2 regions of the Kitasatospora sp. NPDC056181 genome follow, and region 1 is predicted to be linked to the other one. Evidence: riboswitches for the same ligand, from Rfam matches in the RefSeq annotation. Region 1 holds a riboswitch; the other holds the start of a gene.
What was found. A riboswitch is a leader RNA that binds a small molecule or an ion and turns the genes downstream of it on or off. The one in region 1 is predicted to bind S-adenosylmethionine.

Region 1 (7,262 bases):
CCGGCGCCGGTGGTGACCAGCGCCGGCGCCCTGGTGGCCGGGCTGCACGTCCTCGGGGCGAAGAAGGTCGCGCTGGTCGCGCCCTACCTGCGACCGCTCGCCCGGACGGTGGTGGACTACCTGGCGCACGAGGGCATCACGGTGATCGACCACGCGGCCCTGGAGATCCCGGACAACCTGGCGGTCGCCGCCCACGACCCGGCCCGGCTGCCCGGGATCGCCGCCCGCCTGGCGCACGCCGACGCGGACGCCGTGGTGCTCTCCGCCTGCGTGCAGATGCCGTCGCTGGCGGCCGTCGAGGAGGCCGAGCAGCAGCTCGGCAAGCCGGTGGTCTCCGCGGCGATCTGCACCGTCCACCAGTTGCTGCGCGCGCTCGGGCTGCCCGCCTTCGCTCCCGGGGCGGGGGCGTTGCTCTCCGGTGCCTACGCCGGGAGCACGTCACCGGCCCAGGGGCCGACGCCCGCCGCACCGGTGTCCGGGCCGCCGGCAGTTGTCCCGCAGCCGCCCGCCGCGCCGCCGTCCGGACCACTTGGCTGCGCTCCGACAGTATGATCACGCCGGACGGCCGGCTGGAGCGGCCACGACGGGAGGAGGGCCGCCATGCCGGAGAACACGTCACGCCCCAGCTCCCTGATCCACACGATCTACGGCGAGTTCGTCCGGCGGCTCGGCGGCTGGATCTCGATAGCCGACCTGATCGCGCTGATGGCCGAACTGGACGTCGACGCGCCCGCCGTCCGGTCGGCGATCTCGCGGCTGAAGAAGGCCGGCACCCTGCTGCAGGAGCGGCGCGAGGGCACCGGCTACCGGCTGAGCCCGGAGATGGGCCCGGTCTTCGACGAGGGTGACCGCCGGATCTTCCACAGTCTGGCGCCCGCCGAACTCGCCGACGGCTGGGTGGTCGCGGTCTTCTCCGTCCCCGAGTCGGAGCGGGCCAGCCGCCACCAGCTGCGCTCGCGGCTGAGCTGGCTCGGCTTCGGCAACGCCGCCCCCGGGGTCTGGCTGGCACCCGCCCGGGTGCTGCCGGACGCCCGGCGGCTGCTGGAACGGCTCGGGCTGAGCGCGTACGTCCACCTCTTCCTGTCCGAGTACGCCGGGTTCGCCGAACTGCGCTCGGCGGTCGGCTCCTGGTGGGACTTCCCGGCGATCGAGGCGCAGTACGCCGAGTTCACCGAGGACTGGGGGCAGGTGGCCGCCGGCCTGCGCCCGCACCCGCGGATCGAGCCGGTCGAGGCGTTCCGCGCGTACGTGCCGATGCTCACCCAGTGGCGCCGGCTGCCCTACCTCGACCCGGGACTGCCGACGCCGCTGCTGCCGCCGGAGTGGAACGCCGTCGCGGCCCGCGCAGTCTTCACCGAACTGCACGGGCTGCTCGCCGAACCCGGCTTCCGGCACGTCGAGCAGCTCACCGGGCTGTCGCGCCCGGGGCTCGGCACGCACCCCGAGCCGGGGCTCACCGCACAGCAGGACCTCACCGCACAGCCCGAGCCGGGGCTCCGCACACAGCCGGACCTCACCGCACAGCAGGACCTCACCGTACAGCCCGAGCCGGAGCCCTGTCCGAAGCCGTAGCCCCAACCCGCAGCCCGACCAGGCGCCATGACGCCGGAGGAGACGCCGCCGTGACCGACCACGCCCCCGCCGACCTGCTGATCCGGTCCGGCACCGTCCACACGCTCGTCCCCGGCGAGGCGCCGCGTCGTGCGCTGGCCGTCACCGGCGACCGGATCACCGCGCTGTCCGCCGCGGCCGACGGCCTGGACCACCTGGCCGGCCCGGGGACGGAGGTGCTGGACCTGCCCGGCACCACCGTGCTGCCGGCCTTCGACGACACCCACACCCATCTGATCCTCGCCGCGCACAGCGTCCACGACGTGCCGGTCCACCGGGCCCGCGACCTCGGCGAGTTCCTCGGCCTGATCCGCGAGCGGGCGGCGAGCACGCCCCCCGGGCAGTGGATCCGCACCACGATCAACTGGCAGGAGGTCAACCTCGCCGAACAGCGCCTGCCCCGCACCGAGGAGCTGGACGCGGCCACCGACCGGCACCCGGTGCTGGTGCGGCGCGGCGCCTACAACATGGTGCTCAACACCCCCGCGCTGCGACTGGCCGGCATCACCGCCGCCACCGAACCCCCGCCCGGCGGCGTGATCGAGCGGGACGAGCAGGGCCGGTTGACCGGCCGGCTGGTCGACAAGGCGGTCGCACTCGCCGAACGGGTACTGCCGCGCCCCGCGCTCGCCGACCGGATCGAGGGCCTGCGGGCCGCGTCCGCCGACTACGCCGCGACGGGCATCGGCACGGTCCGCGACTGCCTGGTCCCGGTGGAGGACCTCGACGTGCTGCGCGCGGCCCGGCAGGCCGGTGCACTGAGCGTGCGGGTGCGCGCCCTGGTCTCCGGTTTCGGTGCCCGCACGCCCGGGCAGGTGGACGAGCTGCTCGACCGGATGGAGCCCTGGCGCGCCGAGGGCGACGCGTGGTTGAGCGTCTGGGGCGTCAAGTTCGGCATCGACGGCGGCATCGAGGCGGGTGCGCTGGACGAGCCGTACGAAGGCCGCCCGTGCTATCACGGCACGCTCCTCTGGGAGCCGCAGGAGCTGGCCGCGGCGGTCGACCGGGTGGTCGAGCGCGGCTGGCGGGTCGGCGTGCACGCATGGGGGGACCGCGGACTCCGTACGCTGCTGGACGTCTTCGAGCAGGTGCTCAAGGACCGCCCCGGGCTGGCCCCGGGCACCCTGGTCGTGGAGCACGGCGGACTGGCCCGCCCCGACCAGCGATCGCGCGCGATCGCGCTCGGCATCCCGGTCACCGTCCAGCACCCGCTGCTGCACGATGCGGCGACGGCCCAGATCCGGGCCTGGGGCGCCGAGCGGGTCCGCGGGATCTTCCCGTTGCGCGAGTGGCTGGACGAGGGCGCGTTGCTCGCGGCCGGCTCCGACTTCCCCGTCGGGCCCTACGGGGCGATGGTCTCGGTGTGGGGCATGACGACCCGGGAGACCGTGGCCGGCGCGCAGGGCGCCGAGCACGCGATCACCCGGGCCGAGGCGATTGCGCTGCACACCGTCGACGCGGCCCGGCTGGTCGGCGAGAGTGCGACGCGTGGCAGCCTGCGGCCCGGCGCGCTGGCGGACCTGACCCTCTGGCCCGCGGACCCGCTGAACTGCCCGCCGGACGAGCTGCCGCGGCTGCGGCCGGTCCGCGTCGTGCTCGGGGGCCGGACGGTGCACCGGGCCTGACGGTCGGACGGTGCACCGGGCTTGACGGTCGGACGGTGCACCGGGCTTGACGGTCGGACGGTGCCGGATCTGACGGCCGGACGGCCGCCGGGGCGCGGTCGCGGGGTGGTGGGGCGGGGCGTTCCGCGGAGGCCGATCCCGCCGGGCCAGCCTCCCGGAGGATGTGCGGTGCCCGCGTCCGGGGCGGGGGCCGTTTAACGGGCCGCCCGGGAAGTCTTGTATCGTTCCTCGCGAATCATCCAGAGGGGTGGAGGGACCGGCCCTACGAAGCCCCGGCAACTCCCCGGTCGACCCGGCGTCCAAAGTGCGCCGCACCGACCGGGATCAGTGCCAACTCCGGCCTGTCGCCAATGTGGCGCGGGAAAGATGAGGAGACACGGTGCTCTCTGTGCTGTCCTTCGCCCGGGCGCTTCCCGCCCCGGCCCTTCCGCGTACCCGTCTCGTGCCCGGCGCAGGCAATCGGCCGACCTCTTCGGCCTTCCCTCGCTGACCACACCCCCCCCGGCTCCCCGCCCGGAGCCCCCGTGAGCAGAGCCCACCTGCTGCTCGCGGGACTTGAGACGGAGTACCCACCCATGGAAAACACGAGCGGCGTCGGCGTGCTCGACAAGGTCACCTCGATCCTCGGCACCCTGGAGGCCGGTCCCGCCACCCTGGCAGGACTCGTCGCCTCCACCGGCCTGGCGCGGCCCACGGCCCACCGGCTCGCCGTCGCACTCGAACAGCACCGGCTGGTCGCCCGGGACCTGCAGGGCCGGTTCGTCCTCGGACCCCGGCTCGCCGAGCTGTCGGCGGCCGCCGGCGAGGACCGCCTGCTGGGCGCCGCCGGCCCGGTCCTCACCCACCTGCGCGACGTCACCGGCGAGAGCGCACAGCTCTACCGCCGGCAGGGCGAGATCCGGATCTGCGTGGCCGCCGCCGAGCGGCTCTCCGGCCTGCGCGACACCGTTCCCGTCGGAGTCACCCTTCCCATGAAGGTGGGATCCGCCGCCCAGATCCTGCTCGCCTGGGAGGAGCCCGAGCGCCTCCACCGGGGCCTCCAGGGCGCCCGCTTCACGGCCACGGCCCTCAGCGGCGTACGGCGCCGCGGCTGGGCGCAGTCCATCGGCGAACGAGAGCTCGGGGTCGCCTCCGTCTCCGCGCCCGTCCGGGGCCCGTCCAACCGGGTCGTGGCCGCCGTCTCCGTGTCCGGCCCGATCGAACGGCTCACCCGTCACCCCGGCGCGCGCCTCTCCCAGGCCGTCACCGAGGCGGCCAAGCTCCTCACCGAGGCCCTGAGCCACCCCTGACCGGCCGGTGTCCCTGACCGGCCGGTGTCCCTGAACAGCTGGTGTCACTGACCGGCCGAGTCCCGGCCGGCCGGCTCACCCGGACGGACCCGGCCGGCCGTGTCCTCGCGCACGCCGTGCGGGAGCAGAACCTAGATTCGGCTGACATGCACCTTCCGTGCCGTCCGCGTCCTCCCCGTGCGCCCGCAGCGCACGTGGGGGCATATCCCCGAAGGACAGGTGGCCATGACACGTCGTCCGAACATCCTGCTGATCGTCACCGACGAGGAGCGGGCCACGATCCCCCGGCCGCAGGGCTTCACGCTCCCCGCGCGGGAGCGGCTCGCCGAGCGGGGCACGACCTTCGAGCGGTACTACACCGCGTCGGCGATGTGCAGCTCCGCGCGGTCCGTCGTCTACACCGGGCAGCACCTACCGCTGACGGAGATCTACGACAACGACAACATGCCCTACATCCGGCCGCTCCGACCGGAGTTGGGCACGCTCGGCACGATGCTCCGCGAGGCCGGGTACTACGCCACCTACCAGGGCAAGTGGCACCTGTCGAACGCCTACGTCACCCCGCAGAACCCCGGCCCCACCACGGACGCGCTGGAGCCCTACGGATTCAGCGAGTTCAACGACTGGGGCGACATCGACGGCGGCGCCTGGGCCGGGCTCAAGATCGACCCGGTCATCGCCGGCCAGGCGGTGAAGTGGCTGCGCAACCGGGCCCCGGTCGTGGCGGCGGACCAGCCGTGGTTCATGGCGGTCAACTTCGTCAATCCGCACGACATCATGAGCTTCGACTACGGCGGCTCGTCCCAGGTGCAGCTCCCGTTCGGCCTCGCCCACGCCGTCGTGACCAGGCCGGCCCCCGACATCCCGGTGTACCGGCGCCGCTGGGACTTCGACCTGCCCGCCAGCCTGCACGACGACCTGTCCGGCGCGGCCCCGGCGGTGGCCGAGTTCGCGCGGATGCTCGACACCGTCTTCGGCCCGGTCGCCGACGACCGGCACTGGTACGACGGCCTGAACTTCTACCTCAACGCGATCCGCGACGTGGACCGCAGCATCGAGCTGGTCCTCGACGCGCTGGAGGCCTCCGGGCAGGCCGACCGCACCGTCGTCGTCTTCACCTCCGACCACGGCGAGATGGCCGGCTCGCACGGGCTGCGCCAGAAGGGCGGCCTGGTCTACGACGAGAACCTCCACGTCCCCTTCATCCTCAGCCACCCCGACTTCCCGAGCGGGGTGAGCACCGAGGCCCTCGCCTCCGCCGTCGACATCGCCCCGACCCTGCTGGAGTTCGCCGGCGTCGACCCGTCCGGGCGGGCCACCCGCCACCCCGCGCTCAAGGGCCGCTCCCTGCGTCCGGTGCTCGACGGCGGCACCGTCCGCGACGGCGTGCTCACCGCCATCGAGTCGGTCACCGCCCTGGACGCCTCCTTCTGGTTCGAGTTCGCCGACCCCGAGGCTCCCGGGCGGATCCAGTCCGGCGACCTGCGGCCGGACTGGACCAAGCGCGGCTTCCTGCGCGGCTACACCGATGCCCGGTACACCTTCGGCCGCTACTTCTCCCCGCTCAACCCCAACCGCCCGACCAGCCCCGAGGCCCTGTACGCGCTCAACGACGTCGTCCTCTACGACCGCGCCGAGGACCCCGCCGAGACGCGCAACCTCGCCGCCGACCCCGCGCACCGCGACCTCGTCGCCCGGTACAGCACGCTGCTGGAGGACCTCATCACCGCCGAGATCGGCACCGACACCCGCGCCTGGGTCACCGAGCGCCCCCGTCTGCTCGGCTGGCCCACCTGGCACGGCGACACCGACCAGCCCGCCGCGGCGGCGGGCACAGCCCGGCGCTGAACCCACGCCGAAGCCCGGACCCGCCGCGGCGCCGGCCGGCGGCAGGTTCCTAGGGCTTCCAGCCCCAGGCGGTGAGCATGCCGGCCGACAGGGCGGCGCATTCGTCGGAGTCCAGGTAGCGGATCGCCGCGTCCACCGCCTCGTCGTCGACCAGGCCGGTGGCGCGCATCGCGGCTCTGCTCCGGTCCCACGTGTCCGCCCAGAAGCGGCTGATGGGGCTGCCCGGCAGCAGCGGTGGCACGTGGACCTCGGCGGCGACGGACCGGAGCCCCGCTCGGCGCAGCAGGTGCGGGTACGACGGCACCCAGGAGACGTCCGTGCCGATGGTGGACCGCAGCCCCTCCCACATCGCCCGCATCACCGTGCTGTACGGCGTGCCGGGCGTCCGCCCGCGCGTCAGGTCGACCGCGTCGCTGAGCACCAGCACGCCTCCGGGGACGAGGAGTTCGGCGAGTGCGGTGATCAGGCGGTCGTGCTCGGGCAGGTGCATCAGGACGAAGCGTGCGTGGACGAGGCGGAACCGGCCGGGGGCGAAGTCCGGAGCGGTGACGTCGGCTTCGAGCAGGTCGAGCCCGGGCCGCCCGGTGAGAAAACGCACGTCGCGGTCCACGGCGAGCACGCTTGCCACCCGGGCCTCGTCGAGGAGCCGGCGGGAGACCGTGCCCGTGCCGGCGCCCACGTCGAGGCAGTGCCACCCCGGGCCGGCCCCGAGGGTCCTCAGCCGCGCCATCGTGACGTCGTCGTAGGCGAGCGCGCCGAGGTCGGTCCGTTCACCCTCGCCCGCCTGCTCGGGACGGAAGACGGCCTCGCCGTAGCGGCCGCCCGCCCCGTCCCCGCTCGCTGCGGCGGTCACGTCGCCGCCTCCGTGGTGCCGCGGGTGTCGTCGGGC
Region 2 (7,262 bases), on a different contig from region 1:
ACCGCCGGACAGCTCGCCGAGGCCCCCGACCCGGTGCCCGGCTGCCCGGCCCGCCCGACCCCCGGCAAGCACCCGGCGCTCACCGTGCTCAGCGCGCTGTTCCTGCACGCCGGCTGGCTGCACCTGCTGGGCAACCTGCTCTTCCTGTACGTGTTCGGACCCACCGTCGAGGAACGGTTCGGCCGAGCCCGCTTCGCCCTCTTCTACCTGGCCGCCGGCTCACTGGCGACGTACGGCTTCGCGCTGGCCGAGGCGCACTCGCCGGACGCGACCCGGGTGCTGATCGGCGCCTCGGGGGCGATCTCGGCCGTCCTCGGCGCCTACCTGCGGCTGCACCCGCGCGCCCGGGTCACCACGCTCGTCCCGCTCCTGCTCCTCCTCCCGCTGCGGTTCCCGGCCTGGCTGGTGCTCGGCCTCTGGTTCGCCCTGCAGTGGTGGTCGGTGCACTCGGCCGGGCCGGGCGTGGCCTACCTGGTCCACGTGATCGGCTTCTCGGCCGGCTTCCTCTACGCCTGCACGCTGGCCACCCGCCCCCCGCGCCCGCCCGGCTGACGCCCGATACCCTGGCCGCACCTCACAAAGGAGCGCGAACAGTGATCACCGCCATCGTCCTCGTCAAGACCAGCGTCGACCGCATCCCGGAGATCGCCGAGGCGATCGCGGCCATCGAGGGCGTCAGCGAGGTCTACTCGGTCACCGGCGGCTACGACCTGGTGGCGATGGTGCGGGTGCGCCGGCACGACGACCTGGCCGAGGTGATCCCCGGCCGGCTGAACAAGGTCCCGGGCGTGGCCCACACCGAGACCCAGATCGCCTTCCGCACCTACTCCCAGCACGACCTGGAGGCCGCCTTCGCGCTCGGCCTCGACGAGTAGGGCCCGGCCGGCCGACGGGTGCTCAGCCCCTCCCGACGGGTCCTCAGCCCTCCCGGCGGGTGTCCACGACGCACCGGCCGCCCTCGTTGCGGTAGTTCCAGGCCGCGCCGTCCGTGACCAGCTCGCGGACGGCGGTCAGGAAGCGCTCGATGTGCTCGTCCGGGGTACCGGCACCGAAGCTGACCCGGATCGCGTTCAGGCTCCGCTCGCCCGGCAGCGACGGCTCGGGCGCACCGCACGCGGAAACCGGGCCGGGAGCAACGCCGGACTCCTCGCCGAGCAGGGTGCGCACCAGCGGGTGCGCGCAGAACAGGCCGTCGCGCACCCCGATGCCGTACTCGGCGGAGAGCGCGGCCGAGAAGTGCGAGCTGTTCCAGCCCTGGACGACGAAGGAGAGCACGCCCACCCGGGCGGAGCCGGCGCCGAACAGGTTCAGCACCTTGACCTGCGGGACCTCCGCCAGGCCGGCCGTCAGCCGCGCGATCAGCTGCTGCTCGCGGGCCTCCAGCGCGTCGAAGCCGGCCTCGGTCAGCGCCCGGCAGGCCGAGGCGACGGCGTAGGCGCCGATCACGTTCGGCGAGCCGGCCTCGTGCCGCGCCGGGCCGGTGTGCCACTGGACGGCCACCGAGCCGTCGGTCTCCCGGGCCACCGTACGGGTGGCGCCGCCGCCGGCCAGGTACGGCTCGGCCGCGTCCAGCCAGTCGGCGCGCCCGGCCAGCACCCCGGCGCCGAAGGGCGCGTAGATCTTGTGCCCGGAGAAGGCGATCCAGTCCACGTCCAGCTCGCGCACCGAGACCCGGTGGTGCGGGGCGAGCTGGGCGGCGTCCAGCACCACCCGGGCGCCGTGGCGGTGGGCGGTCGCTGTCAGTTCGGCGACCGGCCAGAGCTCACCGGTGACGTTGGAGGCACCCGTGACGCAGAGCAGCCTGGGGCCCTCGGGGGCCCCGGCGAGCGCGGCGTCCAGGGCGGCGACGGCCTCCGCCCGCGACCGCGGGGCGCGCAGGTAGGTGACGTCCAGCCCGGCGTGCGCCCAGGGCAGCAGCGAGGCGTGGTGCTCGGTCTCGAAGGCGAAGACCCGGGTGCCGGCCGGGACGGCGCCGGCCAGCAGGTTCAGCGAGTCGGTGGTGGCCCGGGTGAAGACCACCTGGTCGCCCTCGCGCAGGTCGAGGAACTCGGCGACGGTGCGGCGGCTCTGCTCGAACAGGTCGGTGGAGAGCTGCGAGAGGTAGCCGGCACCGCGGTGCACGCTGCCGTAGTAGGGGGCGTAGGCGGCGACGTCGTCCCAGACCCGCTGGAGCGCCGGAGAGCTGGCGGCGTAGTCGAGGGCCGCGTAGCCGACCTTCTCGCCGCTGGCGAGCGGGACCTGGACGTCGTGGCCCAGGACGGCGAGGGGGGCGCAGATCTCGGTGGCGAGGGACATGAGGATGCACTCCTTCTGGGGAGAGGACCCCGGGAGTGCGTGTCAGCCGGCGTCCGCGCTTGTCACGCGGACGGATTGCCGCGGGACCCGGTCCTCACCCAGGGCACCCCGCCACGGACGGAGGGTTGCCGGACAGCAAGCTGGGGCTTGACGCTGTCACTCATGACCTGGCCACGACTCTAGGTCGCGTTCCGTCGGGTGGTCAAACAGGGTTCCACCATCCGGACACCGTCGTTCCCGGGTGCCGGAAGCGTGCGAAGGGGCCCGCGGGAGCAGCCTCCCGCGGGCCCCCGACAACCCGTCAGGCCTTGCCGGTCGCCTCCGACCAGCGCTTGAGCAGCTCCAGCGCGGCACCCGAGTCGACGGCCGCCGCGGCCCGCTCCATGCCCGCCGCCAGCTGCCCGGCGAGCGGCGCGTCGGTGAGCTCCAGCGCGACCAGCGCCGCGGCCGTGTTCAGCAGGACGGCGTCCCGCACCGGCCCGCGCTCCCCGGCCAGCAGCCGGCGGGCGACGTCCGCGTTGTACGCCGGGTCCGCTCCGCGCAGCGCCTCGATGCCGACCAGCTCGATGCCGAGCTCGCGCGGGTCGAAGGTGGTCTCGGTGACCTCGCCGCCGCGCACGATCCAGACCCGCGAGGTGGTGGTGATGGTCAGCTCGTCGAGGCCGTCGTCGCCGCGGAAGACCAGCGCGCTGGAGCCGCGCCGGGCCAGCACCCCGGCGATCAGCCCGGCCAGCCGGGTGTCGAAGCAGCCGATCGCGTGGGCCGTCACTCTGGCGGGGTTGGTCAGCGGACCGAGGATGTTGAACGCGGTCGGCACCCCGAGGTCGCGCCGGGCCGTCGCGGCGTGCCGCATCGACGGGTGGAACATGGCGGCGGAACAGAAGGTGAGCCCGATCTCCTCGGCCACCTCGGCCACCCGCCGGGCGGACAGGTCGAGGGCGATGCCCAGCTTCTCCAGCACGTCGGAGGAGCCGCTCGCCGAGGAGGCGGCCCGGTTGCCGTGCTTGACCACCTTGGCGCCGGCCGCCGCCGCGACGATCGCCGACATGGTCGAGATGTTGACGGTCTTGGCGCGGTCGCCACCGGTGCCGACGACGTCCACCGCCGGGCCGGGGATGGAGAGCGGCTCGGCGTGCGCGTACATCGCGTCCACCAGACCGGCGATCTCGCCGACCGTCTCGCCCTTGGCCCGCAGCGCGACCATGAAGCCGGCCACCTGGGCCGGGGAGGCCTCGCCGCTCATGATCCGGTCCATCGCCCAGGCGGCGTCCGCCTGGGCCAGGTCCTCGCCCCGCAGCAGTGCGGACAGGATGTCCGGCCAGGTGCGGACCACCTGCACGGGGTCCTTGCCGCCGTTCGCAGGGTTCACGTTCACCATGGCTGACTCCAGCTCTCGTCGCTTCCCGGAAAGGGATCTCCGTAGGGTTGGAGCCAGCCTATCGAGCGGCGGGACGCCGCCGTCCCGCCGCGACCCTTCTTCTCTCCTGGTGAGATGCGCGCCGTGCCGCGACCCCTCTTACGGGTGGCCGGAGCCGGCGGGTCGGCCGTCGCTACCGGGTGGCCGGCGCCCGCTTCGCCAGCCGGGCCCGGAGCAGGGTGGCGGCGGCCTCGGCCAGCGCCACCGGGTCCACCGGGCGGGAGATCGCCGCGTCGGCCCGGCTCCAGGCGGCCAGCCAGGAGTCCTGCGGCCGGCCGATCAGCACCAGCACCGGCGGGCAGCCGTAGATCTCGTCCTTCAGCTGCCGTCCGAGTCCCAGCCCGCCGGCCGGCACCGCCTCGCCGTCCAGCACGCAGAGGTCCACGCCCCCCTTCTCCAGCGCCTTCAGCACCGCGGGGGTCGTCGCGCACTCCAGGTAGGTCAGTTCCGGCAGATCCGCGGCGGGCCGGCGGCCGAGCGCCGTCAGCACCTGCTCGCGCGTGTTGCGGTCGTGGCTGTAAACGAGAACGGTCAGCGTCTCGTCGGTCGTGTACGCCATGGGCCCTGCTCCCTCAAAGTGTGATCCGGACCACGTTCGCCTCCACCGGATGCTACTCCCGATCACCGGCCGCCGAGGCCGTCCCGCGCGATCGTTCTCAAGCCGCCGCGCCCAGGACTCACCCGCCCGGAGGACCTCGCGTCACCCCCGACGGTGCAGTCCACCCGTACGGCCGACGCAACGGCCGGTCCCCTTACCCCCCGCGGCCCCGGCGGCCGTGCAGCGACACGCAGGGCAACGGGGTCGAAGGGGCCTTCGAGGAACCGTCAGAAAAGGGACACGCCGCTGCTCAGCCCCCATCCGGACGCCCCGTCGGGTCCCACTGGGGCATACCGCACGCACCGGACACTCCGAGGGACACCCCCCGGCGTGAAGACGGAATAAGGGACCGACATAATGTCCGTCGTGGCGACAGCAACAGCAGTAGAAACCGGGCACGCGCACGGATCGGTCAACCGGCCGAACATGGTCAGCGTCGGAACGATCGTCTGGCTCAGTTCCGAGTTGATGTTCTTCGCGGCCCTCTTCGCGATGTACTTCACGCTCCGCTCCGTCAAGGGAGCCGAGTTCTGGAGCGAGAAGGCGCACGCCCTCAACGTGCCCTTCTCCTCGGTCAACACCACGATCCTGGTGCTCTCCTCGCTCACCTGCCAGCTCGGCGTCTTCGCCGCCGAGCGCGGGGACGTGAAGAAGCTCCGCTCGTGGTTCGTCATCACGTTCGTGATGGGCGCGATCTTCATCGGCGGCCAGATCTTCGAGTACACCGAGCTGGTCAAGAAGGACGGCCTCTCGCTGTCCTCCGACCCGTACGGCACGGTGTTCTACCTCACCACCGGCTTCCACGGTATGCACGTGACGGGTGGTCTGATCGCCTTCCTGCTGGTCCTGGGACGGACGTACGCAGCCAAGCGCTTCACTCACGAGCAGGCCACCGCCGCGATCGTGGTGTCGTACTACTGGCACTTCGTCGACGTCGTGTGGATCGGCCTGTTCGCGACCATCTACCTGATCAAGTAACCAGCTGATCAGGTCGCTGGCCACCGGCCGGGCCCCCGCCCTCACCGGCGACGGGCCTCTTTGCCGGTGCCGACGCTCCCACCGACCGACCGCGCGCGCAGCCCTAGACAGGCAGCCTCGTGCCGGCCAGACCGGCCGCCGGGTGCACCCACCAGTCGACCAGATCCTGACACCGGGGTTATTCCGTGAAAAAGCTCTCCGCACGACGGCGCCACCCATTGGCGGCGCTGGTCGTCCTACTTCTCGCCCTGGCGGCAACCGGGGGGCTGTACGCCGCGTTCGCGCCCGCCGACAAGGCGCAGGCCGACGTCGCCGCGCAGTCGCTCGCGATCGATGAGGGCAAGAAGCTCTTCGCCGTGGGCTGCTCCTCCTGCCACGGCCTGAACGGCCAGGGCAGCAGCGACGGCCCCAGCCTGGTCGGCGTCGGCTCCGCCGCGGTCGACTTCCAGGTCGGCACCGGCCGCATGCCGGCCCAGCAGCCCGGCGCCCAGGTGCCGCGCAAGAAGGACATCTACTCGCAGGCGGAGATCGACCAGCTCGCCGCCTTCGTGGCCTCGCTCGGCCCCGGCCCGGTGATTCCGAGGGAGGAGCAGTACACCTCGACCAACCCCGAGGACCTGTCCAAGGGTGGCGAGCTGTTCCGCACCAACTGCGCCCAGTGCCACAACTTCGCCGGCCAGGGCGGTGCCCTGACCAAGGGCAAGTACGCCCCGTCGCTGGAGGGTGTGGACGCCAAGCACATCTACGAGGCCATGCAGACCGGCCCGCAGAACATGCCGTCGTTCCCGGACACCACCATGCCCGAGGAGCAGAAGAAGCAGATCGTGGCCTTCGTCCGCCACACCACCAACGATGAGCCGAACCCCGGTGGTCTCACGCTCGGCAGCCTCGGTCCGGTGACCGAGGGCCTGTTCGGCTGGATCTTCGGTCTCGGCGCGCTCATCGCGGTCGCGATCTGGGTCGCCGCCCACACCACCAAGGCCAAGAAGTCATGAGCCACGACATGTCAGAGAACCTCCCGGAGTCGCACGGCTCCGCAGGGCACCACGAGGTGGCCACCCACGGCGATCCGTTCGCCGACCCGGGCCTGCCGGCCCACGAACCGCGTCGCACCGACATCGACGAGCGGGCCGCCAAGCGCGCGGAGCGCCAGGTCTCGCTGATGTTCGTGGTCTCGATGCTCGCCACGATCGGCTTCATCGCCTCCTACGTGGCCATCGACCCGGACAAGATCATCTACGTCTTCCCGCTGGGTCACATCAGCGCGATGAACTTCGCGCTGGGCCTGACCCTGGGCGTGGCGCTGTTCATGATCGGCGCGGGCGCGGTCCACTGGGCCCGCACCCTGATGTCGGACCACGAGATCCCGGCCGAGCGTCACCCGATCGAGGCCGACGACGAGGTCCGCAACGACGTCATCGAGCAGTTCAAGACCGGTGCCGCCGAGTCCGGCTTCGGCCGCCGCAAGATGATCCGCAACACCCTGATCGGCTCGATGGCCCTGGTGCCGCTCTCCGGCGTCGTGCTGCTGCGCGACCTGGGCCCGCTGCCCGAGGACAAGCTGGAGCACACCGGCTGGATCGAGGCCACCCCGGCCAAGCCGCTGCAGCTGATCAACATGAACACCAACCTGCCGATGAAGGCCGAGGACGTCATCCAGGGGTCGCTGACCTTCGCGATGCCGGAAGGCCTGCACACCCACGACGAGGACTTCCAGCAGCGCATCGCCAAGGACGCCCTGATGCTGGTGCGCATCGCGCCGGAGGACATCAAGGACGAGAAGTCCGCGGAGCTGGGCTTCGAGGGCATCCTCGCCTACTCGAAGATCTGCACCCACGTCGGCTGCCCGATCAGCCTCTACGAGCAGCAGACCCACCACGCGCTCTGCCCCTGCCACCAGTCGACCTTCGACCTGGCGGACGGCGCGCGCGTCATCTTCGGCCCGGCGGGCCACCCGCTGCCGCAGCTGAAGAT

Region 2: it holds a riboswitch for S-adenosylmethionine, as region 1 does, so the genes downstream of both, ACFC1F_RS06585 (aminotransferase class V-fold PLP-dependent enzyme) here and ACFC1F_RS16640 (IclR family transcriptional regulator) in region 1, are expected to answer to the same signal.

What each region holds. Positions count from the first base shown of each region.
Region 1 covers NZ_JBHJUK010000037.1:18,434-25,695, reverse strand. Annotated here, with positions in the region: gene ACFC1F_RS16655 (Asp/Glu racemase) at 1-552, shown strand, start outside; gene ACFC1F_RS16650 (PaaX family transcriptional regulator C-terminal domain-containing protein) at 601-1,572, shown strand; gene ACFC1F_RS16645 (amidohydrolase) at 1,623-3,236, shown strand; SAM riboswitch class I at 3,469-3,609, shown strand; gene ACFC1F_RS16640 (IclR family transcriptional regulator) at 3,812-4,525, shown strand; gene ACFC1F_RS16635 (sulfatase-like hydrolase/transferase) at 4,751-6,373, shown strand; gene ACFC1F_RS16630 (class I SAM-dependent methyltransferase) at 6,423-7,226, opposite strand.
Region 2 covers NZ_JBHJUK010000009.1:105,284-112,545, forward strand. Annotated here, with positions in the region: gene ACFC1F_RS06575 (rhomboid family intramembrane serine protease) at 1-552, shown strand, start outside; gene ACFC1F_RS06580 (Lrp/AsnC ligand binding domain-containing protein) at 594-875, shown strand; gene ACFC1F_RS06585 (aminotransferase class V-fold PLP-dependent enzyme) at 919-2,295, opposite strand; SAM riboswitch class IV at 2,346-2,463, opposite strand; gene trpD (anthranilate phosphoribosyltransferase) at 2,597-3,673, opposite strand; gene ACFC1F_RS06595 (hypothetical protein) at 3,846-4,271, opposite strand; gene ACFC1F_RS06600 (heme-copper oxidase subunit III) at 4,668-5,288, shown strand; gene ACFC1F_RS06605 (c-type cytochrome) at 5,474-6,283, shown strand; gene ACFC1F_RS06610 (Rieske 2Fe-2S domain-containing protein) at 6,292-7,262, shown strand, end outside.